3 regions of the Halomonas sp. KHS3 genome follow, and region 2 is predicted to be linked to each of the others. Evidence: predicted binding sites of a transcription regulator. Region 2 holds the regulator's gene; each other region holds the start of a gene.
What was found. Region 2 encodes sigma-54, which starts transcription at its own class of promoters, with help from an activator protein. Its sites were predicted from a motif close to TGGCACNNNNNTTGCTNT; they were not measured.
Positions count from the first base shown of each region.

Region 1: the regulator sigma-54 is predicted to act here: its motif matches at 6,317-6,334, upstream of RO22_RS00635 (P-II family nitrogen regulator).
Region 3: the regulator sigma-54 is predicted to act here: its motif matches at 2,636-2,653, upstream of glnL (nitrogen regulation protein NR(II)).

Region 1 is NZ_JWHY01000001.1:133,372-143,733, forward strand. It holds gene RO22_RS00610 (methyl-accepting chemotaxis protein) at 1-2,036, shown strand, start outside; gene RO22_RS00615 (LysR family transcriptional regulator) at 2,041-2,967, opposite strand; gene RO22_RS00620 (ferredoxin--NADP reductase) at 3,148-3,924, shown strand; gene glnK (P-II family nitrogen regulator) at 4,081-4,419, opposite strand; gene RO22_RS00630 (ammonium transporter) at 4,610-5,857, opposite strand; gene RO22_RS00635 (P-II family nitrogen regulator) at 5,903-6,241, opposite strand; gene RO22_RS00640 (accessory factor UbiK family protein) at 6,586-6,933, shown strand; gene RO22_RS00645 (TonB-dependent receptor) at 7,077-9,254, shown strand; gene RO22_RS00650 (helix-turn-helix transcriptional regulator) at 9,304-10,302, shown strand.
Region 2 is NZ_JWHY01000002.1:1,366,756-1,377,117, forward strand. It holds gene tldD (metalloprotease TldD) at 1-1,337, shown strand, start outside; gene yjgA (ribosome biogenesis factor YjgA) at 1,375-1,896, opposite strand; gene pmbA (metalloprotease PmbA) at 2,020-3,360, shown strand; gene RO22_RS08315 (HPr family phosphocarrier protein) at 3,377-3,646, opposite strand; gene rapZ (RNase adapter RapZ) at 3,692-4,624, opposite strand; gene RO22_RS08325 (PTS sugar transporter subunit IIA) at 4,712-5,182, opposite strand; gene hpf (ribosome hibernation-promoting factor, HPF/YfiA family) at 5,187-5,495, opposite strand; gene RO22_RS08335 (RNA polymerase factor sigma-54) at 5,593-7,005, opposite strand; gene lptB (LPS export ABC transporter ATP-binding protein) at 7,135-7,884, opposite strand; gene lptA (lipopolysaccharide transport periplasmic protein LptA) at 7,896-8,411, opposite strand; gene lptC (LPS export ABC transporter periplasmic protein LptC) at 8,423-8,992, opposite strand; gene RO22_RS08355 (KdsC family phosphatase) at 8,993-9,535, opposite strand; gene RO22_RS08360 (KpsF/GutQ family sugar-phosphate isomerase) at 9,588-10,362, opposite strand, start outside.
Region 3 is NZ_JWHY01000008.1:75,882-86,243, reverse strand. It holds gene ntrC (nitrogen regulation protein NR(I)) at 85-1,512, opposite strand; gene glnL (nitrogen regulation protein NR(II)) at 1,509-2,567, opposite strand; gene RO22_RS17490 (hypothetical protein) at 2,816-3,100, opposite strand; gene RO22_RS25255 (DUF4124 domain-containing protein) at 3,037-3,189, opposite strand; gene RO22_RS25250 (hypothetical protein) at 3,139-3,264, shown strand; gene glnA (glutamate--ammonia ligase) at 3,364-4,770, opposite strand; gene RO22_RS17480 (hypothetical protein) at 5,304-5,927, shown strand; gene RO22_RS17475 (acyltransferase family protein) at 5,976-7,004, opposite strand; gene RO22_RS17470 (alpha/beta hydrolase) at 7,157-8,125, shown strand; gene RO22_RS17465 (hypothetical protein) at 8,192-8,497, shown strand; gene RO22_RS17460 (hypothetical protein) at 8,789-9,460, shown strand; gene RO22_RS24785 (hypothetical protein) at 9,616-9,765, shown strand; gene RO22_RS17455 (metal ABC transporter ATP-binding protein) at 9,762-10,362, shown strand, end outside.

The DNA.
Region 1 (10,362 bases), on a different contig from region 2:
TAGTCATCTATAACTTGGTCGCCGCGGCCCGCACCCAGCAAACGGTGAAGGAGCATACCGGCGCATTGATGGAAAGTGCATTGAATGCGCGCTTGGATGCCATTGCCGAAGCAGAGGGTGGGCGTATTCAGCGCGAACTCAACAATGCCATGACTATCGCCAATCAATTGGCGACTACTAATGCTTTGATGGGTATGGAGGATGAAGAGGGGCGCCGCTCGCTTTACCTGAACCGCCGCGAACTATCTAACTTAGTGCGCCAAACTGTGGCCGACAACCCGACACTGCTGGATGCATTTATCGGCTGGGAGCCCAATGCGTTTGGTGACGACGCACGATATGCAGGAGATGAGCGCTATGGCCATGACGGTAGCGGTCGCTTTATGCCCTGGTGGTACCGCACCGAGGATGAAACGCTAGAAGTGCTGCCGCTGGGAGATACCATGGAGAGTGAAGAACGCCTTCCCAGCGGCGTTCGGGAAGGAGAATACTATCTTTGCCCTCGTGAAACCCTAGTTCCTTGCATTATCGATCCGGCGGCTTATGACTATGGCGGCGAGACGCAACTGGTCACTTCGTTTAACGCCCCCATTTTGGTGGATGGCGAGTTTCGTGGCGTTGCGGGGGTAGACCTCTCCCTTAACTTTATCCAAACCCTGCTAAGCGATGCCAACCAAGCGCTATACGAAGGCGCTGGGCGCATGGCTCTCGTCGCGGGAAGTGGGGGGCTAGTCGCCGACACGACAGGCGTAGAGAGTCTGGGCTCGCCTGCCAGTGACTCCCTTAGCAGTACAATTCTCGCGGGCATCCGAGAGGCATCAGAGCAAGGTAGCCTGCAAAGCAGCGTTAACGATGGTCTACTGCAGCGCTATCAGCCTATTACCATTGGCGATACTCGCCTCCCCTGGGTGTTGGTACTCCAGCTCCCTGAAGACGTAGCGCTTGCGGAGTTAGGCGAGCTGCAAGCAGTTCTCAGCGAGCAGCGCCAGCAAAATACGCTGGGCATGACGGTAGTAGGGCTACTTCTGGCAGCATTGGGGGTGGCAGCGCTATGGTGGATTGGCGGGCGAATCGCACGGCCTCTTAAGCGGCTTGCAAGCCGCATGGCAGAGATTGCTTCAGGCCATGGTGACCTTACCCAACGTCTACCGGTGCATGGGCGAGATGAAAGTGCCGCGGTAGCTGAGCAGTTCAATGCCTTTGCAGAAAAAATTCAGGTTATTCTGCTGGATGTGCGCCGTAGTAGTGAAGCCGTCAACCACGCGGCTAATGAAATTACTCAAGGTGGCCACGACCTCTCACGGCGCACTGAACAGGCCGCTGCCAGCCTGCAGCAAACCTCCTCTGCGATGGAAGAAATCAGCAGCACCGTTAGCCATACCACTCACGCCTCGCAAGAAGCCAGTGGGCTTTCACAAACCGCCTCGCAGTTAGCCTCGCGTACCGACAGCGCGTTTGAGCAAGTCGTGGCAACGATGGATGATATTCGCTCCAATTCCGATGAAATTCAGGCCATCGTGACCGTCATCGACGGCATCGCCTTTCAGACTAACCTGCTTGCCCTGAATGCTTCTGTGGAAGCCGCCCGGGCTGGCGAACACGGTCGTGGGTTTGCCGTGGTCGCCGACGAAGTTCGCAAATTAGCCTCTCGCAGTAGCGAAGCCGCCAAGGATATCCGCCAGCGTATTAATACTTCGGCTGGCAAGGTTGAAAGCGGTACCCAAATGGTTCGAGATGCGGAGTCGGCAATGCACGAATTAGCAGAAAGCGTCACGCGGGTAACGCAAATGTTGGGAGATATCAGTACGGCCGCTCGAGAACAAAGCGAGGGCATTAGCCAGGTGAGCATTGCCGTCACCGACCTAGACCAAATGACCCAGCAAAACGCCGCGCTTGTGGAGGAGTCGACGACCGCCGCTGAACAGCTAAACGATCAGGCGGATAGGCTCGCTGCGCTGGTAGGCGGCTTTACACTTGAGCCAAAAAACGCCCCTAGCAACCATCAGTTGCCTGCTCCCGAATTGACTGAGCGATAAACGCTTAAGGAATCGGCGGCAGCGCAATATCGTCGCTGCGCTTGGCCCCAGCGGTCATTTCACGGCACAGGCGCAGAAATTCGCGCACGCCGGTGGTGAGGTATTTGTGCCGGTGCCAGATAAACGTAAACTGACGCTTTAGATCCAACTCCGGCGTAGGCAGCGGCACCAAGCTGCCGCGCCGGAAGGCATCTCGCAGTGCCAGGCGCGAGACACAGCCAATCCCCAGCCCTGATTCCACGGCACGCTTAATACCTTCCGTATGCTCTAGCTCTAGCAGGGTGTTAAACCGGCTGCGGCGGTGGCGCGCGGCATGCTCCAGAGTCATGCGGGTGCCAGAGCCCTCTTCGCGCATAATCCAGTCCTCACGCAGCAGTTGTTCAAGTTCAAGGTGCTCGCGGCCTGCCAGTGGGTGTCGCGGCGAGCAAAACACGCACAGCTCATCTTCCACCCAGGGTTGGCTGATGATCATGTCATCGTCGCACTGCCCCTCGATCAAGCCTAAATCCAGCGAGTGCTGGCGCACGCCTTCGATAATATGGCGCGTATTGCGCACTGCCAAGCGCACCCGGCTACCGGGGTGGCGCTGCATAAAATCGCTGATCAGCAGCGTGGCCAGGTAGTTGCCAATGGTCAGCGTAGCCCCTACATCCAGCGACCCAACCCCTTTCTGGCCACGTAGAAGCTCTTCAATCTCTTCGCCGCGATCCAGCAGCGCCACCGCTTTGGGCAACAGCTGAAAACCCAGTGCGTTAAGTTTTAAGCGTTTACCAATCCGATCCAGCAGTTGGCAGTCGAACTGCCGCTCAAGCTCCGCAAGCGCCGTGCTGGTTGCCGACTGAGACATGGCCAGCGCCCGCGCCGCATGGGAGACGCTCTCATGCTGAGCAACCGCCACAAAGACTTCCAACTGCCGCAGGGTGTAGTGCATAGAGTCTGACCTTTATTTGATCTATATCTATTTTTCAGATAACCGTTATCAATATAATTCGCTTAACAGATATACCACCCTTTGCTTAGACTTGCTGGCAACATATTTAATCATTTTTATTCTTTTTAAGAATATGACCGATGCGGACTAGCGCCAGCATCGACTAATGGAGAAAACGGCATGAGTAAGTTTGCTCTGGAAGAAGTGCTTAGCGTCCATCACTGGAACGATACCCTGTTCAGCTTCCGCACCACCCGCGAGCGCAGCCTGCGTTTCAAAACCGGTCAGTTCGTGATGATTGGTTTGGAAGTGAACGGCAAGCCGCTGATGCGCGCTTACTCCATTGCCAGCCCCAACTACGAAGACCACCTTGAGTTCTTCAGCATTAAAGTACCCGACGGCCCGCTCACTTCACGCCTTCAGCACCTGAAAGTAGGCGATCAGATCATGGTTAGCCGCAAGCCCACCGGCACACTGGTATGCGATGACCTACTGCCGGGCCGCAACCTCTACATGCTCTCCACCGGTACCGGCTTGGCGCCGTTTATGAGCCTGATCCAGGATCCTGAAGTGTACGAGCGCTTCGAGAAGGTAGTGCTGGTTCACGGTGTGCGGGAAGTTTCTGAATTGGCCTACGCCGACTTTATCACCAAAGAGTTGCCAGCCCATGAATACCTGGGTGAAGACATCGCTGAAAAGCTGGTCTACTACCCCACCGTTACTCGGGAGGAGTTCCACACCATGGGGCGCCTAACCGACCATATCCGTACGGGCAAGCTGTTTGAAGACACCGGCCTGCCGCCCATTGATCCGCGCCAGGATCGCGCGATGATCTGCGGCAGCCCCGCCATGCTGGACGATACCAGCGCGCTACTTGACGAGCTGGGTCTGAATATCTCGCCGCGCATGGGCGAGCCGGGCGACTACGTCATCGAGCGTGCGTTTGTCGAGAAGTGAGACGTAAATAGTGAATCGTAATGAGTGAGTGGTGAAAAGAAAAAAGTTTATAGCCGCCAGAATGATCGCATCACTCATACAAAGCCCCTGGGGAGAGCATCCACAGGGGCTTTGTCTACTCGGCACTACTTACCATTCACACCTTACCCTTCACCGTTAAACCGCGTCTTTGCCCGTTTCGCCAGTACGGATACGAATCACCTGCTCCAGCGGCATCACAAAGATTTTGCCGTCGCCGATTTTACCTGTGTTCGCCACCTGGGTGATGGCATCAATCACCTGCTCGACCATGTCGTCGTCCACGGCGACTTCCAGCTTCACCTTGGGCAGGAAGTCCACCACATACTCAGCACCACGATACAGCTCGGTATGCCCTTTCTGGCGCCCAAAGCCCTTCACTTCCGTCACCGTAATACCCTGAACGCCGATATCGGAGAGCGACTCGCGTACATCGTCGAGCTTAAACGGCTTGATAATCGCTGTGATCAATTTCATTACCATATCCTCTAACTGGGTGGCCATGATGGGGTCGGGTTGAACGGCTGCTAATGTTGCAGCCGTTAACCGCTAACTACCAGCATACACCGCTATCGACAGAGAATAAAAAAGCCTCCCACTAAGGGGAGGCCAGAAGGAGCACGCCTGCTCACTAGGTCAGCATTAAATTATTTCTTAATGCCGCTGTTTATTTCTTAATGCCAAATTCGGGATAGGCTTCGAGACCGCACTCAGCGATATCAACGCCTTCATACTCTTCTTCTTCGCTAACCCGGATGCCCATGATGGCTTTCAGGATGAGCCATACCACCAGGCTGGCCAGGAATACCCAAGCGAAGATACCTACGATACCGATGATCTGGGCACCGAATGATGCGCCGTCATTGTTCAGCGGCACTGCCAGCACGCCCCAGATACCGACAACACCGTGAACCGAGATCGCGCCGACCGGATCATCCAGCTTCACTTTATCGAGGGTGACGATGGCTGCGACCACGATGATGCCGCCAATCGCGCCGATAATGGTAGCGCTCAGTGCGGTCGGAGAGAGCGGATCGGCGGTGATGGCCACCAGGCCAGCCAGGGCACCGTTCAATGCCATGGTCAGGTCAGCTTTGCGGAACCACAGTTTGGCCAGGATCAGTGCCGCAATCACACCACCTGCCGCTGCTGCATTCGTGTTTACAAACACCTGTGCCACGTTGTTAGCAGAATCGACAGCCGCAAGTTTAAGCTCGGAACCGCCATTGAAACCGAACCAGCCCATCCACAGAATGAAGGTACCCAGCGTTGCCAGCGGCATGTTGGCACCGGGAATAGCGTGGATAGAACCGTCTTTACCGTATTTACCTTTACGTGGGCCTAGCACGATCACACCCGCTAACGCAGCCGCCGCACCGGCAAGGTGCACAATGCCGGAACCCGCATAGTCAGAGTAGCCCACTTCAGACAACCAGCCGCCACCCCAAGTCCAGTAGCCAGACACCGGATAGATAAACGCGGTCATTACCACAGCAAAGGCCAGGAATGCCCACAGTTTCATACGCTCAGCGACGGCACCCGACACAATTGACATGGCGGTTGCCACGAACACGACTTGGAAGAAGAAGTCAGAACGCATGGAGTAGTAGGGCGCGTCATCGCCGCCTGCGGTAACCGCATCCACACTGTTTTCAGCGCCAATCAAGAAGCCCAGATTGGGCAGGAAGCCGCCAGCGCTGCTGGAGTACATGATGTAGTAGCCCACCAGCAGATACATGGTGCAGGCAATGGCAAACAGCGCGATATTCTTGGTCAGGATCTCAGCGGTGTTTTTGGAGCGTACTAAGCCCGCCTCTAACATGGAGAAGCCTGCCGCCATCCACATGACGAGCACACCGCAAATTAGAAAGTAGAACGTATCGAGCGCGTAGCTCAGATCAGTCAACTCATTCATTGTAAGTTCCCCGTTGAACTATAGAAATGATCCGAAAAAGCAGCGTTAAACGGCGTCTGCACCGCGCTCGCCTGTCCGAATCCGAATAACGTCTTCAAGCGGTGTCACAAACACCTTGCCGTCACCGATCTTGCCGCTGTTAGCCGCACTACAGATTGCATCCAATACGCTCTCCAAACGGGCGTCGTCTACGGCCACTTCCACTTTTACCTTGGGTAGAAAGTCGACGACGTACTCCGCGCCACGATACAACTCGGTATGCCCTTTCTGACGGCCAAAACCTTTAACTTCAGTGACCGTAATGCCCTGAACGCCGTTGTCGGCCAATGCCTCACGAACGTCGTCGAGCTTAAATGGCTTGATGATAGCGGTGATGAGTTTCATCCCGGATCTCCCCTGCTGGATAAGTCCTGCTAGATTGGTAGCGGCACAGCCGCCAGAATAAGCACCTGAACCGATAATGCGCATACTGTGCCAGCTGACTTTTTTTTCTTACAAGTCAGTTGATTAGCCGCTACCAAAAGTAATCTTCAGGGCTAAATCCGAGCAAAGCCATTGTCATACCACCGCTATTGCACCAAAAAAGAGCGTAAGCAAAAGTAGCCTGCTCTATTTCGATGCACACCCTGAGTTAAGCAGTAAAAGCACGCGATACATGCGAATTCGCCAACTGTTGCGTATCCTTACCGGTAAGCAATATTTAAAGCAGGTTTATCTAGGAGAGAACGATGGCGCCTCAAGACCGTATTAGCCGCTTGGCCCAGCAGATTGGTGACCGTTTACAAAACGCCTCCCAGGCGCCAGAAGATATTCAAAAGGGCGTGCAGCAAGTCGTGCGTGGCGCCTTCGACCGCCTGGAGCTTGTCTCACGGGAAGATTTCGACATTTTAATGGATGTACTGCAGCGCACCCGTTCGCGGGTAGAGGCGTTAGAGCGCCAAGTCGCTAACCTTGAAGCAGCCGTTGATGCCTCCGCGCCAACGACATCCACGCCACTCGAAGCTGAAGCCCCACCGGTCCCAGAGCAGCATGCGCCGGAATCAGATGCAGAAGACGAGAAGAATAAACCCGCTTAACTTTCAAGCTTCATTAGCAGCAATAGGGAAATGGCCTATTGCTGCGCGAACCACAAAATAAATACGAATCACTATCGTTGACTTTGTTTTTCGTGGTGATACTCTCCGCCTTTGATTTTCTTACCGTCTGCGGATTGTTCACTATGCACGCCCTGTCACTATCAAACCTATCTGTTGCAAAGCTGCCTTTTGCAAAGCCTTTTTTTTCGCCGTCGTCTGTTTCAATATCTGGGCTTATTGGCACCGGCCTGTTACTGAGCTTCTCCAATGGCGTTGTCGCCCAAAATACTGCGTCTAGCGCCGACGAGACCATGGTGGTCGTTGGATCGCGCACTCCTAGTCAGATCAGTCAAATTCCCGGTGCTGTATGGGTAATTGACAAAGAGATGCTGCAACAGCAGACCCGCAATGGTGCAGACCTAAAGACAGCATTGGGGCATCTGGTACCGGGGTTGGATCTGGCGCCGCAAGGGCGCACCAATTATGGGCAAAACATGCGAGGCCGGGGCGTGCAGGTACTCATTGACGGCGTATCGCTGAACAGTTCCCGTGGGCTTTCCCGTCAGTTCGATGCCATCGATCCCTTCAATATTGAGCGTGTGGAAGTACTTTCCGGCGCCAGCAGCCTATATGGCGGCGGTGCGACGGGGGGCTTGATCAACATCATCACGCGCAAAGGCGAGGAAGGATTGAATTGGCGCACGGAAGCGGGCATTACCACCGGCTTCAACAACAGCGATGACATAGATCGACGCCTCGCACAATCCATCAGCGGTGGTAACGAGCGGGTTCAAGGCTATCTGGGTACCGCCATTGGCGACAACGGCCGCCACTATGACGGCAGCGGCCAGGAAATCTTTCCCGATATCGCCCAGACCGACCTACAGGATAATCGCAGCATTGATGTATTGGGCAACCTCTCTTTCCGCTTGACCGATGAACAGAGTCTGGAACTGGGTGCCCAGCTGTACCGTTCAGGCTATGAAGGTGACCGGGGTGTTTACTTTCCCAACCTCGACGCTGCCACGCCCAACTTGAACGATGCCGAAATTCGCGATGGCTACCGTTCACAGCGCGATCCGGAAACCGACCGTAAGCTCGTCAACGTCAACTATCACCACGCCAACCTGTGGGGGCAAAACTTCTACCTGCAGGCGTTCCACCGGGAGGAGGAGTCCAGCTTCCAGGCATTTCCCTACCCAGTCTCCAACGGCCTGCAATTTCGCGCCTCGCAACAAAACACCGATTTAAGCGGCATCAAAGCGCTGTTTGAATCGCGCCTGGGTGATGACGTTTCGCTAACCTACGGCCTTGATCTGGATCGGGAAACCTTCGATGCCAGCCAGATGCTGTTCGATACCGACATATCGGATGCTTCCGGCGGCCTGGTTCAGCAGGCATCGGGGGTTGAGCCCCGCTACCCCGGTTATCAAGTGGACGGGCTTTCAGGCTTCCTCCAGGGCGATTGGCAGGCCACCCAGGCGCTCAAGCTCTCCGCAGGGTTGCGGCAGCAGCATATGGACGTCGAAGTGGATGAATTCCAGGGGATTCCTGGCGGCAAGAATGACTACGAAGCAACGCTCTTCAATGCCAGCGCTCTTTACGACTACCGCAACGGTCACCAGAACTGGCTGCAATTTAGCCAGGGCTTCGAACTGCCAGATCCTGCCAAATATTACGGCAAGAGCCCCGACGTAAGTGTCGATAACAACCCGTTATCTGCCATCGAGACGGATCAGATAGAGCTAGGCTGGCGCTACCAGGGTGGCAACTGGACGACCCAAACAGCGCTTTACTACGCCTGGTCGGACAAAGCGGTAGAGAACGCCGAGGATTTAAGCGTCAGCGTCGTCGATGAGAAGAAACGCGACTTCGGCCTGGAAAGCGCCGTGACCCGTTACTTTGATAATGGCCTGGAGGCAGGGGGCACTCTGCACCTGGTGCGTTCCGAGCAGGAGAACGACCAAGGGGAGTGGGAGAAGCGTGACGCCCGCTATGCATCGCTCTCTTCCGCCACTGCCTTTATTGGCTGGACGGACTATGTACGTTCGGCTCGCTTGCAGGCCAACCACAACTTCGACCTGAAAGACGATGCCGACCGCGAGATCGATGGCAATACCACCCTCGACTTATCGCTCAGCCAGGAAACCGATTTTGGCACCTTAAGCCTGGGAGTGCAGAACCTGCTGGATGATCAGTACTCCACCGTCTGGGGTCAGCGAGCCGCCATGTTCTATTCGCCCTACTACGGCCCAGAGTACCTCTACGACTACCAGGGCCGCGGGCGTACTTACACCCTGAACTGGTCGATGGAGTACTGAGTGCTGGTTCGCTACTCGCTGACAACCGCTCAAGGGTGAGGTAACGGGGATGGCCACACTCGGCTCAATAACGCCATCTTGCGTACCACTAACCACCCATGACCTGCTGGCTATTGGTCAGCGCTTCGGGATCGACTACCGCTTTCCCGAAGCGCCTGACCGCTCCCAGCCAGCGCCTTGTGTTGCCCATGGGCGGGTGATGGACGTCGAGGTAGACCCCACACTGCGGGTGACACACTCTGATCTTGATGTCCTGCACGCTTACGCCTCCACTTCCCGGCGTGCCGCGCCGTGGTTTCTCAGCGTGATACTCGAGGGCCATATCCAAGTCGGCCTAGGGCACCAGTCGTTTCAGTTGCAGGCCGGCGACGCCTTCAGTGCCCATTTCAACGAGCAGACCGGACTTGAGGTCTTCCAGCCCGCGCCACAACGATTGCGCATTCTCAACGTATCGATTCTGGCTTGCACAGAGCCTCTCTCTTTCTCGCCCATTAACTGTTCGCCTATCAATGTTGCCCCTCCGGCAACGCCCGTACTGCATACTTGGCAGGTGCCGCAGTTCCTTATTCATAGCCTGGAGGCAGCACTGGCTTCGAACTGGTCAGTAGAGCGGCAGCGCCTGCTATGGCAGGGGCTCGCGCTCCAGTTGTTAGCTCATGGGCTGCCTGCCGCCTCCCTTGAGTCCAGCGACGAAGAAAAGGCAGTCAGCCTGCCACCGGGTTTAACCCAGCGCGACCACCAGCGCCTGGAGCACTTGCGTCAGCAGCTCGAACACTCCCCCAACCAGGATTATCGGCTTGAGCAGTTGGCCCGCAATGCCGCGATGAGCCCGAGCAGCCTACGCACCAAGTTTCACCGCTGTTACGGCTGCTCGATATTCGACTACCTACGACGTTGTCGCCTGACCCAAGCTCAAGCGTACTTACGCAAAGGTTATAGCGTGCAGCAAACCGCTCACGCCTGTGGCTACCGCCACGCCACCAATTTTGCCACCGCCTTTAAGCGCGCTTTTGGCATTGCGCCCCATGAAGTACACCATCGCCATTAAAGCCGCAGGGTTGTTTTTGGAGCGCTAAGTTCCTCTGTTGGACGTTTTTTGGCAGTACGC
Region 2 (10,362 bases):
ACTATGCCGATCTCTATTTCCAGCGTACCTGGCAAGAGGGCTGGGTACTGGAGGATGGAGAGGTAAAAGAGGCCAGCTACAATATTGACGGTGGCGTCGGCGTACGCTCACTGGCAGGTGAAAAGACTGGCTTTGCCTACTCCAACCAAATAACGGCCGATGCGCTAATGGACACCGGCCGCACGGCGGCAGGCATCGTCCGCAGCGGTCAACGTCTGCCTGGACAGTTGGTGCGCCCGGTATCCGCCATGTCGCGCTATGCGGGAATCGACCCCCTGGCCGGGCTAAGCGCGGAAGACAAAGTCGCCATGCTAAAACAGGCTGACAAAATCGCGCGTGCTGCAGACCCGAGCATCAGTCAAGTGAGTGCTTCTCTTTCAGGTACCTACGAAGTAGTGCTGGTGAGGGCAAGCGATGGCACCTTGGCGGCGGATATTCGCCCGCTGGTGCGCTTTAATGTCAGCGTTATCGCGGTTAAAAATGGTCGTCGTGAACGCGGCAGTGCGGGCGGCGGTGGCCGTTACTCCATGGCCAAGCTGCGCGATGACCAAGTTGCCGAGCAGTACGCCAAAGAGGCGGTGCGTCAGGCACTGGTCAACCTGGAAGCCGTCGATGCGCCCGCGGGGCAAATGCCTGTGGTGCTGGCGTCGGGGTGGCCGGGAATTTTGCTTCATGAAGCCGTCGGCCATGGTTTGGAAGGGGATTTCAACCGTAAGGGCAGTTCCGCTTTTGCTGGCAAAATGGGCGAGCGCGTGGCCGCAAAAGGTGTGACGATTGTCGATGATGCGACACTATCGGATTGCCGTGGCTCGATGAGCGTGGATGACGAGGGCACGCCGGGCCAATACACGCCGCTTATCGAAGACGGCATTTTGACTGGCTATATGCAGGACAAACTCAATGCCCGCTTAATGGGTATGGCCCCCACTGGCAATGCGCGACGCGAATCCTTTGCCCACCTGCCGATGCCGCGCATGACGAATACGGTCATGCTTGCGGGCCAAGATGAGCCCAGCGATATTATCAAAAGCGTTAAGCGCGGTATTTACGCGGTGAGCTTTGGGGGCGGGCAGGTGGATATCACCTCTGGCAAATTTGTGTTCTCTGCCAGCGAAGCCTACTTGATTGAAGACGGTAAGGTGACGGTGCCGGTGAAAGGCGCCACCTTGATTGGTAACGGGCCGGAAGCGATGCAGCGTGTTTCCATGATTGGCCATGATATGGCGCTGGATACCGGCATTGGCGTGTGTGGTAAAGAAGGGCAGGGCGTGCCGGTGGGTGTGGGCCAGCCCACCCTGAAATTGGATGAGCTGACCGTCGGCGGCACGCAGTCTTGATAGGCGGTCTTGAAAAACCGTCTTAAAGAGGCTGTTTTTAAAGTGCAAGGGTTTCGCGCAGGTGTTTGAAGAGCTTGCGCGAGCTGGTCGGCGGTTTGCCCTGTTCGCGTTCCCGCTGGGCGTTGCGAATCAATTGACGCAGTGTCTGGCGATCGGCGTCGGGGTGCTCCGCCATAAACAGGTCAACTGCCGCATCGCCCTCGTCAATTAAGCGTTCCCGCCATTTTTCCAGTCGGTGGAACGCGTGGTCGCGCTGCTCTTGCTCCTGGTCGATGGAGTCGAACACGGCTTGAATGGCGGTAAGATCCTCTTTACGGATCAGCTTACCGACATACTGCATATGGCGGCGGCGACCTTCATGGGAGCGAATACGCGAGGTTTCCTCGATAGCGCGTAGCATATCGTCAGAGAGGGGGAAACGGGCGCGTTCCGCCGGTCGCATGGCGATTAAGGTTTCCCCAAGTGCCTGTAAGGCATGCATTTCGCGTTTGAGTTGCGACTTGCTAGGGCGTTCTTCCTGTTCTTCTACTTCAACGGGATCGGGACGTTGCTTACGCATAGTGTGACTCACAGACAAGATTCGTGGCGGCATTATACCAGCTGCGAGTACAACATTGATTCGCCGATGACACTCTCTTGCAAGACTTTGGTTGAGAGGCATTCGGTTGAAATAGGAGGCCATATGGCACAGGCATTTGATGCATCCGCGCAGCAGTCGCTATTGACCGCGCGCGCCGAAGAGGCGTTAGCGCTGGCGAAGCGCTTGGGCGCGGATGCTGCCGAAGTAGGCGCAAGCGTCGATCAGGGTATAGGCGTTAGCGTACGCCTGGGCGAAGTTGAAACGGTTGAGTTATCCCGTGACCAAGGCATTGCCGTCACGCTATACGTGGGTCAACGTAAAGGCAGCGCTTCATCCACTGATGCCAGCAGTGCCTCGATCCAGGCAGCCGTAGAGAAAGCGCTGGCGATTGCCCGCTATACCGGCGAAGACCCGGCCGCAGGGCTGGCCGATGCCTCCCTTATGGCTACTGAGTTGCCCGATCTAAAAGTGCACTACACCTGGGCGCTCACAACGGATGAGGCGATTGAGTTAGCGCTTGCCTGCGAGCAGGCGGGGCGAGACGTTGACGGCATCTCACAGTCAGATGGCGCGTCTCTCTCCAGTGGCGAAGGGGTGCGCGTTTACGCCAATAGCCACGGCTTTTTAGGTACCCAAAAGGGCAGTAGTCACTCTCTTTCTTGCATGCTGATTGCCCAAGACGCGAGCGGTATGCAGCGTGATTATGACTACACCTCTGCCCGTGACCCCAAGGCGCTACGTGACCCCGCTGAGGTGGGGCGCGAAGCCGCGATGCGTACGCTGCGCAGGCTAGGTGCTAAACGGCCGCCAACGGGCACCTTTCCGGTGCTGTTTGACCCATCGTTGGCCAGTGGCTTGATTGGCCACCTGCTCGGTGGGTTAGCCGGTGGTGCGCTTTACCGGCAGGCCTCGTTTTTGTGCGACCGGCTCGGTACACCATTGTTTCCCGACTGGTTTAGTCTCGAAGAGCGGCCAATGGAGATTGGCGCCACGGCAAGCTCACCGTTTGATGGCGAGGGCGTGCAAACGCGCAATAATCGCTTTATCGATCAGGGACGCATTGCCAGCTATATGCTCTCTTCTTACAGCGCTCGTCGTCTCGATATGCAAACCACGGGCAATGCCGGTGGGGCACGTAACGTGCGTTTAGCAACGCCACTGCAATCACGCGAAAGCTTGTTGCAAGAGATGGGGCGGGGTATTTGGGTGACTGAGTTGATGGGCCAAGGTGTCAACGGTGTGACCGGTGACTATTCCCGCGGTGCAGCAGGTTTTTGGGTCGAAAATGGAAAGGTGCAGTACCCGGTCGAAGAGTTCACCATTGCCGGAAACCTGGAGCGGATGTTTGCTGGCTTAGTAGGTATTGGCGATGACACTGATACCCGTGGCAGTGTTCACACGGGTAGCTGGTTGATTGATGCCATGACCGTGGCGGGGGACTAACAAGCCAAGCGGCGGCTTACTGATCCTCCTCAAAGCGGGCGTCGAACAGCGCTTGAATCGCTTCAAGCGCCTGTTCGGCGTCATCGCCTTCGGCGGTGATTCTAAGCTCGGTGCCACAAGGTGCGGCAAGCATCAGCAGTGACATGATATTGGCGGCGTCGGCGGCCTGTTGCTGTTTGTAAACGCGTATTTTTGCCGTGAACTGTTGGCCGCATTTGACCAGTTTTGTCGCCGCGCGAGCGTGTAGCCCGCGTTGATTGGTAAGTGTAAGTATGCGTTCTGGCACCCTGGTTCCTTTTCGCCGAGTGGTGTCATTAATGGATAGACGCGCTTAAGAGGTCTCTGGCCGCTCGTTAGGTGTGGAAGCGCTGACGAGGGGAGCGGCCAACTGTTCGCTTATGGTGTAGTGCAGACCCAGTTCGCGGTGGCGAAGTTGAACTTCGCCCATGCTAGGAGTCAATTTTTCCGCTAACTTCTCGGCCATATAGACCGAGCGGTGCTGGCCACCAGTACAGCCAATCGCGATAGTCATGTAGCTACGTTGGCTATTCTGGTAAGCGGGTAGCCAACGCTCTAGCCAGGCCAAGATGTCGTCGCTCATGGCATCAACAATCGGATAGCTGTTCAAAAAAGCCACGATTTCCGCGTCGCGGCCAGTGAACTGGCGCAGCGTTGGATCCCAGTACGGATTTGGCAGGCAGCGCACATCGAAGACCAGGTCGGCGTCTAACGGTACGCCGCGTTTATACCCAAACGATTCCAGCGTTAGCGTCAGCTTGTCGCGCCGCTGATGGGCTACTTGGTCGGTAATGCGACGGCGTAAATCGTGCACCGATAATCGTGATGTATCGATCAATAGATCGGCCAGATCGCGAATATCCTCTAGCGTCGTCTCTTCTTTATTGATCGCCTCTTCCAGCGTCATTTCGCTATCGCGGGTCAGCGGATGACGGCGACGCGTTGCTGAGTAACGCTCAAGCAGTATGCGCGCATCGGTGGTCAGGTAAATAACTTGAAAGTCGATTTTACGCTGGCGCAACTCGTCTAATAAAGAGGGCAGGCGCTCCAGAGCTCCCGGCAAATTGCGGGCATCAATACTCACCGCTAAATGTGCTCGGTCGCCCTGGTCACGCAGTTCATCCACCAACGACCCCAGCAACATAGCTGGGAGGTTATCAATCGCGTAGTAGCCAAGATCTTCCAGCGCTTGCAAGGCGATAGATTTACCTGACCCGGAGCGGCCGCTAATGATCACCAGTTGCATAGAGTCTCTCTTTGCTTTGATCAAGCTGCGTTGAGGGTGGTGAGCGGATAACCTGCTGTGATCTGCCCTGAACAGGGTTTCAGACCCTTAGGCCGCTGATTGCTCGCGAATTTTGGCGGTAATCAGCTCAAGCAGTTCGCGCTGGCTGGCTGCTTTACGCAGTTGCTGGCGCGTGTCCGCATCATTCATGATGGTCGCTACCTGACCCAGTAGTGAGAGATGCGTGTCATCTGCCTCTTCGGGTACCAACAGGACAAACACCAGATCTACCGGGTCGCCGTCGATAGCGTCAAAATCGATCGCTTCAGCCAGTTTCAAAAATCCAGCGATAGGGGCGTTGCAGTGGGGGCTACGCGCATGAGGAATAGCCACGCCGTTACCAATACCCGTACTACCTAAGCGCTCGCGGCCGATTAAACGGCTAAACACTTCTTGGCTGTCCAGGCTGGGGATATTTTGGGCGATAAAGGTGCTGTAAAACTCCAGCACCCTTTTTTTGCTGCCCCCGGGGACGTCGAACAGAACGCGTTCCGGGGGGAGTATGGTTTCCAACGTCATTGAATTAACGCACACCGGCGCCTTGGGCGCGAGCTTGTGCTTTTTCCTTGTGTTTAACGAGTTGACGGTCGATTTTGTCCGCTAGTGCGTCGATAGCGGCGTACATATCACTGTCTAGGGCTTCCGCATGTAAGTCAGCACCTGCGGCGTGCAGCGTACAGGCGGCCTGCTGGCGCTCTTTCTCCACTGATAAGGTGACTTGCACCGTAGTTATATTGTCGTAATGGCGCTCTACACGCTCAAGCTTCTCGTTGACATAGTCACGCAAGGCGTCAGTCAGTTCTACGTGATGACCAGTGATATTTACTTGCATTGACGTGCTCCTTATCCATCGGACTGTACTTCGATTGTAACCCTTTTTGCCGCGTTGCAAAGCCCTTGTCGAGAGTTTCCCTGAAACGTTAACGAAGTTAGCGCAAACGACGCCGTTCACTGGAAGAGGGAATGCCCATGGCTTCACGGTATTTCGCCACCGTACGACGCGCCACTTGAATCCCTCCTTCGCCTAATAGCGTCACTAAGCGGCTGTCTGAAAGCGGCTTGCCGGGCGGCTCCTCTTGAATCAGTTTCTTGAGTCGTGCACGGATGGCGGTGCTGGAGTGGCTGTCGCCATCTTGACCGCTCACCTGGCTTGAGAAAAAGTATTTGAGTTCAAACACACCACGGGGTGTATGGATATATTTTTGCGTCGTTACCCGTGAAATAGTCGACTCGTGCATCTCCACGGCTTCGGCAATGTCGGCCAGTATCAGTGGTTTCATGGCTTCTTCGCCGTGCTCTAAAAAGCCAATCTGGCGGGTAATGATTTCGCGACCAACACGCAGCAGCGTATCGTTTCGGCTAGAGAGGCTCTTGATCAACCAGCGCGCTTCCTGCAAGTGCTCTTTGAGAAACTGGTTGTCATCGCTTTTATCCGCACGCTTAATCAAGCTGGCGTAGTCGGGCTGAATGCGCAGCCGTGGCAGGGCCTCGGGGTTGAGCTCTAAATGCCAGCCTTCATTATCGTGGCGGACGACTAGATCGGGGGTGACATAGCTGTCATCGGTGTCGCCGTAGGCGCTGCCTGGGCGTGGGTCTAGGCTGCGAATAAGCAGGATGACATCGGCCAGCTGTTCGTCGTCGAGCCCTAGACGGCGTTTCAGCAGACGCATATCGTCTTTGCCAAGCGCTTCGAGAAACTGCCGCACCAAGCGGCGGGCGGGAACCAGCAGTGGCGTATGATCGGGGAGAGCGGCGAGCTGCAGCATCAAGCATTCACGCAAGTCACGGGCAAATATGCCGGTCGGCTCAAACTGCTGGAGCTTGAGTAGAATGGTTTCCACTTCGCGCTGGCTTAGCCCGTCAATGCCCTGGGCACGAAGCCCTTCACGGATGTCGTTGAGCGGCTGGGTCAGGTAGCCGTTGGCGTCTAGCGCGTCGATTAAACTTTCCGCGACAAGCTGCTCGCGAGCGCTAAAATCGGTCATGGCGAGTTGCCACAGCAGGTGGCCATGAAGGCTCTGCCCGGCTGCCTGGCGCTCAAAGTCGGGGCCTTCGCTGCTGCCCCCCTGGCTTCCCATATCTTGATAGGTATCTGACCAGTCGCTATCTACCGAGAGCTCAGTAGGGATGCTCTCTGACCACTCTTCTTCCTTAGGCTCGCTGACAGCCTGTTCACTAAATTCATCTTCCTGCTCCAGCATGGGATTGGCATCGAGGGCCTGCTGAATTTCTTGACGAAGATCTAGCGTAGAGAGTTGCAGCAGCGCAATGGCCTGCTGCAACTGGGGCGTCATGGTCAGCTGTGTGCCGATACGCAGTTGGAGAGAAGCTTTCATGACCATCTGAGAACCACTCGTTAATCAGAATGCTCCACCCTAGTGCGAGTGAGTGCTTGGCGCAAGTGCAATAAGCATGCCATTGGTCGTAAAGTTGTTTTAAAGCGCTATTTAGGGGCGATTAAGGCAAAAACATTACAGGCGAAAATCGGCGCCCAAATACACATCCCTTACTTTTTGGTTGGTGAGAATCGAGGCGGGCGAGCCACTGGCGATGATTTGCCCATCGCCGACGATATAGGCGATATCGCAAATGTCTAGTGTTTCACGCACGTTGTGATCGGTGATCAGCACGCCGATATGGCGCTGTTTCAGTGCACGAATGATGGTTTTAATCTCACCTACCGAGATGGGGTCAACGCCCGCAAAAGGCTCATCGAGCAGAATAAAAGCGGGCTCTGTGGCTAGCGAGCGGGCTATTTCTACACGCCTGCGCTCGCCGCCCGAAAGGCTCATGCCCAGGTTGTCGCGAATATGGGTGATATGGAAGTCTTCGAGTAGCGCTTCCAGGCGCTGTTCGCGATCGCTGCGGTTAAGCTCTTTGCGGGTCTCGAGTATCGCCATAATATTCTCGGCAACCGAGAGTTTGCGGAAAATAGACGCCTCTTGAGGTAGATAGCCAATCCCCGCGGCTGCGCGCTCGTGCATGGGGGCGCGCGTTAAATCCACATCGTCGATACCCACCTTGCCAGCGTCGGATTTGACCAGCCCAACAATCATATAAAATGAGGTGGTTTTGCCCGCGCCGTTGGGGCCCAAAAGGCCAACGACACTGCCTTGGGATATCTCCAGATTGATGTCTTTGACCACTCGGCGGCGTTTGTAGCTTTTAGCCAGGTGGTGGGCATAAAGGGTTTTGATCGGCGCAGTGTCAGCAGTGGCCACAGCTAGGCTCCCTATTGTTCAGGCTGAAGGGTCATGCGTATGCGCTGGGGCTCGCTGCCATCAACGTCAGAGCGCGCTTGAATCACTTCTCGGTCAATAAAATACTCAAGGCGACCGCCACTAAAGGTGTCCTCTTGCTGGGTCAGTTCGGCTTGGTCGATCAGCTCTACGCGACGCTCGGCGACGTGATAAATAATCCGCCGCGCCCAGCCTTCCGTGGGGCCTTCTTGCCCTTCGCCTTGATGGCGCAAGTAGGCGCGCTCACCGGTAGCGGTGGCTGTCGAGAGTTCGCCCGCGTCGTTGCGTTCGATCTCTACCCGCTCGCCGCGCAGTTGCATTTCGCCTTGGCGAATGTCCACATCCCCAGTATAAACAGCTGTGCCTGCCCGCTGATCAAGATCTAAACGGTCGGCTTCCACTTCCACTGGGGCCTGGGAAGATGAGTTGGTTTGGGCTAACACTGATAAAGGTATCGCTAAACCGAACAGTGCAGTGTAGAGCAGGGCTGGGGAAATCATGGCTTTCATGGCGGTTCCTATTAGCGTTGTGTGGCCGGGGGGTGCGTGCCGCGCACATTATCCGTTAAGCGAACCTGGCTGGTGTTAAGCCAAACGTCCATACGTGAAGCGCTCATTTGCTGCGGCGGTTGCTGCATCAATACCGGTGTGTCACTCCAGGCATGCTGCTCGAGGCCATCATAGTGCAGTAGCTCGGTATCTAGCTGCCAGCCTTCATCTGGTGCAAACAGTCGAGCCGAACCTGACAGCAGCAGGGCTTGGGTAGCGGTGTTGAGCGTGCCTACATCGGCGCTGGCCAGCCACTGACGGTTTTCGCTGTCATACAGTACTGCCTCGGGCTCTTCCGTCCAGGTTTCGCTGCGCTGCGGGGTATGGATAAGGCGCGGTGTTTTTAGCGACTGCATGACACTGCCGTTATCCCCGAATAGGGTAATCTCGGCATTTTCCAGCACGTGGCCAGGTTCCTGAGCCTGTGCTTCGGGATCGATGCTGGTGTCTTGAGGCCCGCGGGGGTCAAGCCATACCAGCAGAATCCCCAGCGCGATGACTAGCCCGGCTAACCAGAGGCGTACTTTAAAGCGTTTAAACATTTACGTGCGGCCGTGCAGATAGGTGTCGAGCACCGCGCCCCAGTGTCCTTGAGATTCAAGCAGCGTATCGCAGATCTCACGTACGGCACCGTGGCCACCCAGGCGTTCGGTAGTCCAGTCGGCGTGGGTATGCATATAGTCCGGCGCGTTTGGCACGGTAATGCCGACGCCGCAACGTTTGATAGCCGCTAGGTCGGGTAGGTCGTCGCCACAATAAGCCACCTGCTCTAGTTCAATATCGAGGCGCTGGCAGAGCCCGCGCAGTGTGGCCAGCTTGTCTTCACAGCCTTGGTGAACATGGTCAATGCCGAGTGCCGCCGCGCGTTGGCTAACCATGGGGGAGTCGCGCCCGGTAATCAACGCGACATGTACGCCCACGCGTTTGAGAAGCTTTAGCCCGTGGCCATCCTGGGTGTGGAATGCTTTGATTTCGATACCATCGGCCTGAAAGTAGAGGCGCCCATCGGTAAGGACGCCGTCAACATCCAGTGCTAGCAGGCGTACACGGCGGAGTTGGTCGAGTAGCGAGGCAGGTAGGGTCATAGAACCTCCATATCAATCAGTTCGTAAAGCAGGTCGTGTTGGCGCCGCTGGGTTAAATAACGCCGCTGGCGAGCAGGTCGTGCATATGTAGAGCCCCAATTGGGCGCTGTTGTTCATCAACCACCGCTAGCGCGGTAATACGGCTTTCTTCCATGATGCGTACCGCTTCGGCCGCCAGGATATCGGGGCCTATGCGCTTGCCCGGCCGGGTCATGACATCATCAACGCGCACGTCGCGCAGATTATGGAATTGATCCAGCGTGCGGCGTAGATCGCCATCGGTGTAGACCCCCGCTAATCGTCCTTCGCTATCCACTACGCAGGTAAAGCCAAGCCCTTGCCGGGTAATTTCGAGTAATGCGTCGCGCAGCGGGCTGCCCAATGCGACTTGGGGCAGGCGTGCGCCGTCGTGCATGAGGTCTCTAACGCGTAGCAGTAAGCGCTTGCCCAAACTGCCGCCGGGGTGGGAGAGGGCAAAATCTTCAGCGGTAAAGCCGCGTGCTTCCAGTAACGCAACCGCCAGTGCATCACCCAGGGCGAGGGCAGCGGTGGTGGAACTGGTGGGGGCTAGATCGAGCGGGCAAGCCTCACGCTCGACGCCACTGTTTAGGTGCGCATCAGCGTGCTTGGCAAGCGTGGAGTGGGGCCGCCCCGTCATGCTGACCAGCGGTGTGCCCAGGCGTTTAAGCAGTGGTAGCAGAGCAGTGACTTCGGCAGTTTCGCCCGAGTTAGAGAGCGCCAACACTACATCTGCGCGGGTAATCATGCCTAGATCGCCATGGCTGGCTTCGCCGGGGTGAACGAAAAAAGCCGGCGTGCCGGTACTG
Region 3 (10,362 bases), on a different contig from region 2:
ATTTAACGAAATCGATCGAATAAAGTTGGCCAAAATACCGGGATTCGCAGTAGATCAGTGTTAAGCCAGACAGGCTCCTAACGTTTACTCGTCAGCGAGTGCCGGTAGCAGTGTTTTCAGTTTACGCGTGAGCGTATTGCGCCCCCAGCCCAGCAGCTCGGCGGCTTCACCTTTGCGCCCGCCAGTATGTTTTAGCGCTGTCTCAATCAGAATCCGCTCAAAATCGGGCACCGCTTCTTCCAGTAGATGGGTATGGCCTTCGGCCAGGGCATGATCCGCCCAGTCACGAAACGCCGTGCGCCAATCGCCGTGGGCGCTGCTTTCAGAAGCGCTGGGTGAACGCAGCTCCGGCGGTAGATCTTCAACCAGAATTTCACGCCCTGATGCCATCACGGTGAGCCAACGGCAGATATTTTCTAACTGCCGCACGTTACCGGGCCACGGCAAGCGCGTTAGGTGGGCTTCCGCTTCACTGGTCAGCACCTTGATATCGGTCGTCAGCTCTTTCGCCGCTTCAGCTAAAAAGTGCCGCGTTAAACGAGGGATATCTTCGCGGCGCTCGGCAAGCTTGGGCAGGTGAATACGGATCACGTTCAGGCGGTGGAACAAATCCTCCCGGAAGCGGCCGTCATCCACCAACACTTCTAGGTTTTGGTGGGTGGCAGCAATAATGCGCACATCCACTTTGACCGGCGTATGCCCGCCAACGCGATAGAACTCTCCATCGGCCAGCACGCGCAGTAGCCGCGTTTGGGTTTCAGCGGGCATATCGCCTATTTCGTCTAAAAATAGCGTACCGCCGTTGGCTTGCTCAAACCGCCCCTGGCGCTGCTGGGTCGCCCCTGTAAACGCACCCTTCTCGTGACCAAACAGCTCAGACTCAATCAAATCACGGGGAATCGCCGCCATATTGAGGGCAATAAACGGCTTGCCCTCACGAGGGCTGTGCTGATGGAGCGCCTGGGCAACGCGCTCTTTGCCGGTACCCGACTCCCCATTAATCAACACCGTGATGTGGGAGTGAGAGAGGCGACCAATGGCGCGGAACACCTCCTGCATGGCGGGGGCTTCGCCGATAATTTCGGCGTTCAAGCCTTCCGGCACAGTCACCGGACGCTGGCGTTCACGGGCGTGGGCCACGGCGCGGCGCACCAGCGCCAGGGCCTCGTCAACATCGAACGGCTTGGGCAGGTATTCAAATGCCCCGCCCTGGTACGAGGCCACGGCGCTGTCCAGGTCGGAGTGCGCGGTCATCACGATCACCGGCAGGTCAGGATGCGCTTCGCGTACCCGGGACATTAGATCCAGCCCGTCGATACCCGGCATACGAATATCGGTGACCAGCACGTCGGGTGGGTTTTCCAACAAGCGTGTCAGGGCAACGTCGGCGCGCTCGATACACTCAACGTCAAGGTCGGGTTGCGCCAAGGCGCGCTCCAACACCCAGCGGATAGCGCGGTCATCATCGACAATGACCACCCGCGCAACATCATTACGTGCAGCCTCAGTCATGACGCTTCTCCGGTGAAATTAATAACCATGGGAATCAGTAAACGAAATTCGGTGTGTCCAGGACGTGAATCGCATTCAATCAATCCTTGATGCTGGTGCAAAATCGACTGGGCAATAGAGAGCCCAAGGCCGCTGCCTTCCGCGCGTCCCGACACCATGGGGTAAAACAGTGTTTCCTGCAGCGTATCGGGAATGCCGGGGCCGTTATCGATCACGGCGACTTCACTGACCAGCCGGTGACGTTCGGCGCCAAGCGTAAACTGGCGACGGGCGCGGGTGCGTAGTATTAAAGTGGGCTCCGGCGTTTGTGCATCGCTCATGGCCTGTACCGCATTGCGCGCCACATTGAGCACCGCCTGAATCATTTGCGATTCATCGCCGGAAAGGTCGGGCAAACTGGGGTCGTAATCACGGCTGATTGTCACACTAGGGTGTTCGGCAATCAGCAGCGCCCGCACTCGCTCCAGCACCTTGTGGATGTTGACTGGCTCGTGTTTAAGCATCCGGTTAGGGCCGAGCATGGAGTCGACCAGGTCGCGCAGCCGATCCACCTCTTCAACAATGATATGGGTATATTCGCGCAGCGCCGGGTCGTCTAGATCACGCTCTAGTAGCTGTGCTGCCCCGCGAATGCCACCCAGCGGGTTTTTGACTTCATGGGCGAGCCCGCGGGCGAGCACCTTGATGGTCTCCTGGCGTGTGGTTAGCGCCTCTTCCCGGGAGATCTGCATCAGCCGATCCCGCGGCTCTACTTCCAGTAGCAGCTCATCGTCGGATAAGGGCGTCACCGTGTAGTCCACCGTGAGCGGTTCGCTATTCAACGGGGTAATGCGTGCTTCACGCTGGGTATAGGGGTGAAACGCATCCCGCGCCTTGGCCAATACTTCGTCAATGCTTACATCCCCGCCAAGTAGCGTATCCAGGCTGATGCCGTGAACACGGCTAAGGCTGACCGCTAACAACGCTTCAGCGGCAGGGTTCATCCATCGCACACGCAGTTCGCCGTCTAGCAGCAATACCGCTGTGGTGAGATGCTCAAGCAAACGCTGATGCATGGTGGTGTCCTGAAAAATCGCGTCTTCCATCGCCGATACAGACCTACAGGTGGATGATCAATGAGGGAGCTGCAAAAAGCGCGCCAACTATACGTTTATGTCCATTTGCACGGCTTGCGGGCATCGCAGCGAAAGAGCGCGAATCGTTTTAGCGCACTTGCCGTGCCAAATGCTCCTGCTCATGCACCACTTTAGTGCGCCCAGGTTTTGGTAGGTAATACTTAGGGCTGTTTTTTTGATCGCGTTTATTAAAGCGCTCTTAAGGAACCGTAATCGTCACCGCTGCCGTGCGGTGCTGTAAACGCTGGCTGCTCTCCAGCATTCTGCCTGGATCTCGTGCCCCCTTGCGGCAGGCCCGTTAACCAGAAGACATCGCTGTGCAGCGCTTTCTGGCTAATCTCGCCATTCACCAACAGCCGTACCTGATTGTCGTCGCGCAACGGTGGCGCAATAACCACCTCCACCACGGTCATCCCCTCTTCCACCTGTGCGCCTTGCTGGGGCAGAGCGATGGAAAAGTGGTCGCAGGGCATAAAGGGCTGCTTGGGTTATCGGTAAAGGTAACGTTGCCGTGCTGATCGGTCACCCGATACACCGCCTGCCCGAACGCCGTGCCACCCACTCCCCCACGCCCAAGAGAGCTACCAGCACACTGCTCATCGCCCCTCTGGCACGCTTCTCAGCCTCCCAGCAATAAAAAAACCCCGCCGTAGCGGGGTTCTATTGGCAATCATTGTTACCACCGCCTGGCTGATAGTAACAGCCAAGGGCGAGTAACGCTGATTCGCAGCTGTACTTAACAGCTATAGTACATATCAAACTCGATGGGGTGAGTGGTCATACGAATACGCTCCACTTCTTCCATCTTGAGGTCAATGTAGGCATCGATCATTTCGTCGGTGAATACGCCACCTTCGGTCAAGAACGCACGGTCAGCGTCGAGGGCTTCCAGTGCTTGATCCAGGCTGTGCGCCACAGTCGGTACTGACTTGCCTTCTTCTGGCGGCAGGTCGTACAGGTTTTTGTCCATGGCATCGCCAGGGTGGATCTTGTTTTTGATACCGTCGATACCCGCCATCAACATGGCAGAGAACGCCAGGTAAGGGTTGGCAGTCGGATCAGGGAAGCGCGCTTCCACACGCTTGCCTTTCGGGCTGGCGGTGTAAGGAATACGGATTGAAGCCGAACGGTTGCGGGCACTGTAGGCCAGCATGACCGGCGCTTCAAAGCCAGGCACCAGACGCTTGTACGAGTTGGTAGAAGCGTTAGTAAAGGCGTTCAGGGCACGGGCGTGCTTGATGATGCCGCCGATGTAGAAAAGCGCCATTTCAGACAGACCAGCGTACTCGTCACCGGCGAACTGGTTGTTGCCATCTTTCCAGAACGACTGGTGAACGTGCATACCCGAACCGTTATCACCGACCAGCGGCTTCGGCATAAAGGTGGCCGTTTTGCCATACGCGTGGGCCACGTTGTGGATCACGTACTTCATTTCCTGAACTTCGTCAGCTTTCTTCACCAGCGTGTTGAACTTAACGCCGATTTCGTTCTGACCTGCGTTGGAAACCTCGTGGTGGTGTACCTCGACGGTCTGACCAATCGCTTCCAGGGTATTACACATTGCGCCACGAATATCGTGGAAGCTATCGACCGGAGGAACCGGGAAGTAGCCGCCTTTAACGCGCGGACGGTGGCCAAGGTTGCCGCCTTCCACGACACTGTCGGTTGCCCAAGCGCCTTCGTCGGAGGTGATTTTGTACATGGAGCCCTGGATATCAGACTTCCAATGCACTTCGTCAAAGATAAAGAATTCAGGCTCAGGACCGAAGAACGCGGTGTCGCCCAGGCCAGTAGACTGCAGGTAAGCTTCTGCGCGCTTAGCGATAGAGCGCGGGTCACGATCATAGCCCTGCATAGTGGCCGGCTCGATGATGTCACAGCGCAGCACCAGCGTCGCATCTTCGGTGAAGGGGTCAAGGTAGCCCGTACCATCTTCCGGGCGCAGAATCATGTCGGATTCGTTAATGCCCTTCCAACCTTCAATAGAAGAGCCATCGAACATTTGGCCATTCTCGAAGAATTCTTCGTCTACATCGCGCGCAGGCACGGTCACGTGCTGTTCTTTACCGCGAGTGTCGGTGAAACGCAGGTCTACCCATTTAACATCGTGTTCTTCAATTAGCGCGAGAGTCTTGGCTGACATAGTGTCCTCCGGTATGAGCGTGGCTTAAAGCTAACGACAGTAAGCTACCGATAAAAGTGTTGTTCGACAAAATACGTGCTAAACCGCACGTTTGTCATTCTTGTTCGCTCAACGTTTGCCTGACATTGGTTAACAAATCGCTCAGCGAGCATTTCAGACCGGCTATCGTTTTAGCACGCCGCAGGGCTTATGCCTACGGCCCGCTAGCCGCTTGCAAATACAATGCAGAGAACATGCCAACACTGCACCAATATGGCATAAAAAAACAACAACTATCTGTTTTATAAACATTAAAAAATGGCTTCAAATGCCTCTTGATGACGCATAACGGCGCAACAGGCTATTCTGAACCGTCTAAAAAACCTCTTATGCACCAAAATAGAACAAAAATAATGCCGCGCGCCCCATCAAAGTGCACAAGTCATACTTAGCGCTGTTTTTTAGCTCGCAAATTTTTTTACTTGCTACGCAAATAAACCAGATACTACAATAAATTACAATTTGATAGATTTGCTTACAATCGGAGTCGGCAAATGGGATCGGTCTGCTTTATCGTTGATGCCATGGTGACGGGTGAAATGTTGCCACGCCACTTAAAATCCATACGTGAATCCGGTGTCGCCGACCACTTGCTGCCCATTTTGGTGACAGCCACTCAAGCGCAAGCACGCCTGAGTGCTATTGAACAGCGCTACCATGCTCATTCGCTGATTACACCATCAAGGCCGCTGGGGGCTCGCTTGAATAAAGCCGCGTTTACCAGCCAAGCAGAGTGGCTCATCATTGCGCTACAGAAAAAACCACTGCCTGCGGAGCTTTGGTGTGCACTCTATTCACAGCTCAACACTTACACCCTTGACGCCTTGATTATTGGCCTCACCCGGCCATCGCTGTCGGAACGCATCCTGCGGCGCTTATTGGCCAGTGCTTTACTTTTGCCGCCCTACATTGCCGTGAGGCGAGCCTGGCTAGAACGCTTGGGTGGGTTTGACCCTGAGCTGGACGATAACAGCGCGATCGACGATTTTCTGCAACGTTTACACGCCTGCCCTACGCGTTTAAAAACCTACAACGGAAACCTGCTTAGACTAACGAAAGAGCCAGAAAACCCTTTTCTACCTAACCCCCCGGCTACGGCTTTCACTCCACGCCTATAATGCGTTTTCTGCCGCTATCCACAGATACCATCCACCGCCACTCTCTGACTAGCTTACCTTTAATCGCTTGCCGAACAGCATGGCGCCCAGTGTCGTGGTATTGGCGAGCTTATTAAGCCCCACTGACCCCACCACACCAACCGCCATAAGCGCCAGTGCATACACGCCAATGGGCAACGACAACGGCTCGACAGCCAGATCAGCGAGCACAAAGAACATGGGGTGAGCCAAGTAAATGCCAAACGAATACGCATTAATGTGGCGCACCCACAAAGGCGCAGGACGCCCGGCCAAGTAGCGCATGGCACACAGCGTGAACAGCACGAAGAAAGGAATGACCCACACCTCTTTGGAAGAGAAGGCCAGCCAACCTGCAAAGGTCGCGGCAATAATCAGCGCCACCATTAGCACCAACCAGACCGGGCGGGCCATTTGCTGCATCCAGGCAGGCCGCGCCAGCATCACGCTCTCAGGGGGTAGCGGGTAGTAGCGCACCAGCACCAGGGCAAGAAAAAACACATAGATCCAACCCAGTGGAGCAATCCACAGCAGATAGCCGGGCAGGTCAACCTCAAACCAGTAAGCCAACCCCCAATACGCCATGCTGATCACACAAGCGCCCCACAGCCACGGCACCGGGTTCAAACGCCACAGCTGCCAACGGGTAAACAGCCAATAGGCCACATAAAACTGCATCGCAATAATCAAAAAATAGCCATGCCAGCCCGCGTACACATAATACTCAATGGCGTTGGCCACGAACCCCACCGGTTCATCCGATGGCTGTTGGCTTAGCCATTCAGCCGTCGAATAAATAAAGCCATACACAAAATAGGGCACCATTACATACTTCACGCGCTGGGCAAGGAATCCTTCCGGCACGGATTTATCGTAGCGAACGGCAAACACAAAGACCGCAATAAACAGGAAAATCGGGGTACCCAACACCAGCGGTATGCGCATCAAATCGGTGGCAACATTATCGAGGCGCTGATTGACATGATCTAGTAAGTGAAACAAAAAAACGGCTATACAGCCGTAAGCACGCAACCAATAGATCTCTTCAATTTTGCGCATTGGGCCTCCCGCCTCGACCTACTCCTACCCTGGCATTTTGCATGGCGATGATGAATGACTATGCTAACTGACTGTCTTATATGGCTATGATGAACAATAAAAGCCTTCGCGCTGTCCGACCCCATTGAACAGTTTTAATTCCCGGAGGAAACGTGTTCATCCCTAAGCCACCAGTATTCTCGTACCGATTTCACTCCCTACTTACGGCATTTATTGGCTGGCTAACGTTCAGTGGCCATAGTCTAGCCAGCGAGGTTGAACACCATCAGTTTTTCTCGCCCACGCTAGGTTACGACTACCCCTACAGTATTTATTTACCCGACAATTATGACGCCCAAGCGACAGACGCGTATCCGGTCGTTTATATGCTGCACGGCTCATTTAACACTGACCGCGACTGGGTTTCTCGCGGCAACTTGCAGCAGGTGGCGGATAGGTTAATCGCTGCCGGGCATATTCCTCCGGCCGTTTTCATTATGCCCGGCAGTCGCAGTTGGTGGGTAGATGGCCACAACGAACCCGCCCGCAGCGCATTTTTTAACGACCTAATGCCACATGTGGAAGCAACCTATCGCGTGGGACAAGAGCGCCACCTGCGTGGCGTGGCAGGCTATTCCGCTGGCGGTTACGGCGCACTCAACTTTGCCCTGGAACGGCCTGAACTGTTTGCCGCGGTAGCCGCGCTAAGCCCCGCCAGCTACGCCCCCCTGCCGCCGCGTAACTCCACCGCCTGGCGCCACCCCTCATTTATCAATGACCAGGGTCGATTTGATCGCGAGCTGTGGCAAAACCTTAACTACACCAACTACTTGGAAGAGTATCGCCTGCGCGTAACCCCCCGCGGTACCGAAGATGAGGGCGACCTTTCCCCCGTACCGCTGTATATCAGCGCCGGGCGTAGCGACGTTTATGATGCAGAATTTCACGCCCGCATACTGCGCCAAGCCATGGAACGCATCCAGCCCAACGATGTGCGCCTCGACCTCTACCCCGGTGGCCATACATGGAAAGTATGGCGCGCCAGCCTACCGGCAGCGCTAAACTTTCTCTTTCAATACGTGGGACAAGAAAACAGCCCAGAGGTGGAGACCAACAGGGCGGAGGATGAACAGCATACATAACCCCATTGAAGGCACTACACTGAAACTACACTCATCACGTCATTCAACAAGACAAGGAAGACAGCGATGCATCAGCATATCGAATGGGACGAACCCGGCAGCGCCAGTGTTATGCAGTACTTTAAAAAACACCCGGATCAAAGCAGCCAACCCGACCCGGGCGACATCATTTCCGCACGCTACCAAGGCGCCATGGTGCGCGTTAAAGTAGAAGCCTACCGAGAAGATGACGCCGTCAGCATCGGTGAAGTCGCCGCCATCATCGACACCGACGGCAGCCGCCATCAAAGCCACAACAAGCTGGAAGTCGGCCATATCGTCCGGGTACCCGACGACAAACGCGCGCTAGAAACACCGCCGCAAGAAGATTAAAGCCCTAGCATTGATCGAAATTCAGCGAAAGCCACCCAACGTGAACTGCACCCCAAAAGCTGGACATTCATCCAACGATTGGGGTGTTTTTCATGGCGAAATACAATGAAGCGTTCAAGCTACTAGTAGCGCGGCGTCAGCCTCAGGCGCAGCAGTGCCAAGGGCACATACCTTAAATCTATAGCCATACTGGCTGGGCGGCAGCGCACACTTCTACACCCTGCCCCCACGTCTCATTTGTTTTGCGTGCTACGCTTAGCGCGACTGCTCCCCCTATATAGGCACTTCACCATGCATGCTTTTCGTCTTTTTGCCGCGCTGATTACCACCTTGGTGATCACTCTGCCTGTCTCTTTACACGTCCAGGCTCAAACCGAGGGACAGTGGAGTGAGTACGATGACGTGTTTGAGGACGGCGCACGCCACGCTAATATTTGGCAGTGGGGTTGGACGGGCATTTACGCCACCAGTCTGGCGGTGAACGCTTACCAATCCAGCGAGGCGAGCGATCCGGATGACCGCTTTGATGCACGGGTGGGTGTGGTGAAATCAGCGCTGGCCTTGGGTGGTATGCTGACCGACCGCCAGCCGCACCCCGAGGCACTGGCCGAATATGAGCGTTTGAAAGCCAGTGGCGATTTAAGCGGCGTACAGGCGCTAGGCTTGCAGCTCGCCCAGGCAGAGCGTGAGCGCCGCGGCTGGGGTGCCCAGATAAGTTCGCTAGTGGTGAATGGCGTGGCGGGTGCAGTGATTGCCGCCGATGGCAGAAAAAGTGATGGTGCTATCAACTTTGCTACCGGCATGCTGGTGAATGAGCTACAAATTTGGACACAGCCGAATCAGGCGTCTTCTGCGATTAATCGCTTCCAACCCGCTAATCTATCGCTGGGGCCGATCACTATTCCCGGTGAATACGCGCTGCATGTAGCGCCGCAGCAGCTAGGTGCTACCTGGCGCTATTGATACACCCTACGGTTATTCCCTTAAAGCGCTGGCGACGGTTTTCCGCTAGCGCTTTATCGTTGCTAGCGCGGCGTGAACGAGTAAAATACTCAGCAATTTTTTGGCTTTGCCAAACGTTATGTTATAACCTATTTGAAATTATACGAGGCCGCTTGATGAGTGAGCATACGCACCGCCATAACAAGGAGGGCCCTTGTCACTTCTCCTTGATGTCGCTATCGGCTGTTAAACGGCTGTTGTTTGTTGCCGTGCCGCTATTGGCGCTGTGGGGTTTGGTGGTTTGGGCTAGCGGGTGGTTAGGATGAGTCAACGCTCTTTATCACGCTTACAGCTGCACAACCTGCATTTGGCCCAGGCGCGCCGCACGGTGCTGGAACATATCGAGGGCGACTTTAAGCCGGGTGCGATTACCGCGCTGATTGGCGCTAACGGCGCCGGTAAAAGCACGCTGATTCAGGCCATTATGGGCGAACTTCGGCCCATTAGCGGCGAAGTGGTCTGCACCGTCGCAAAAGAGCGCCGGGCGTGGCTGCCACAGCAGTTGGCGCTGGATCTCACCTTCCCGATGAGTGTGGAAGAGTTAGTCATGACCGGCAGCTGGCCCAGCCACGGCGCGTTAACCGGCTATTGTGCAGGGCACTACCGTAAAGGCCGCGAGATTATGGCGCGGCTGGGTATTTCGCACTTGGCCCACCGCCCGCTGGGCGAACTTTCCGGTGGCCAGCGCCAGCGTGCACTGATCGGCCGTACGCTAATGCAGGAAGCCGAGCTACTGCTGCTTGATGAGCCGTTTGCCAACGTGGATAGCGAAACCGTGGATATTTTGATCCGTATCCTGCGCCAAATGGCGGACGACGGCGCGACGATCATTGTCGTGCTGCACGATATGGATCACCTGCGCC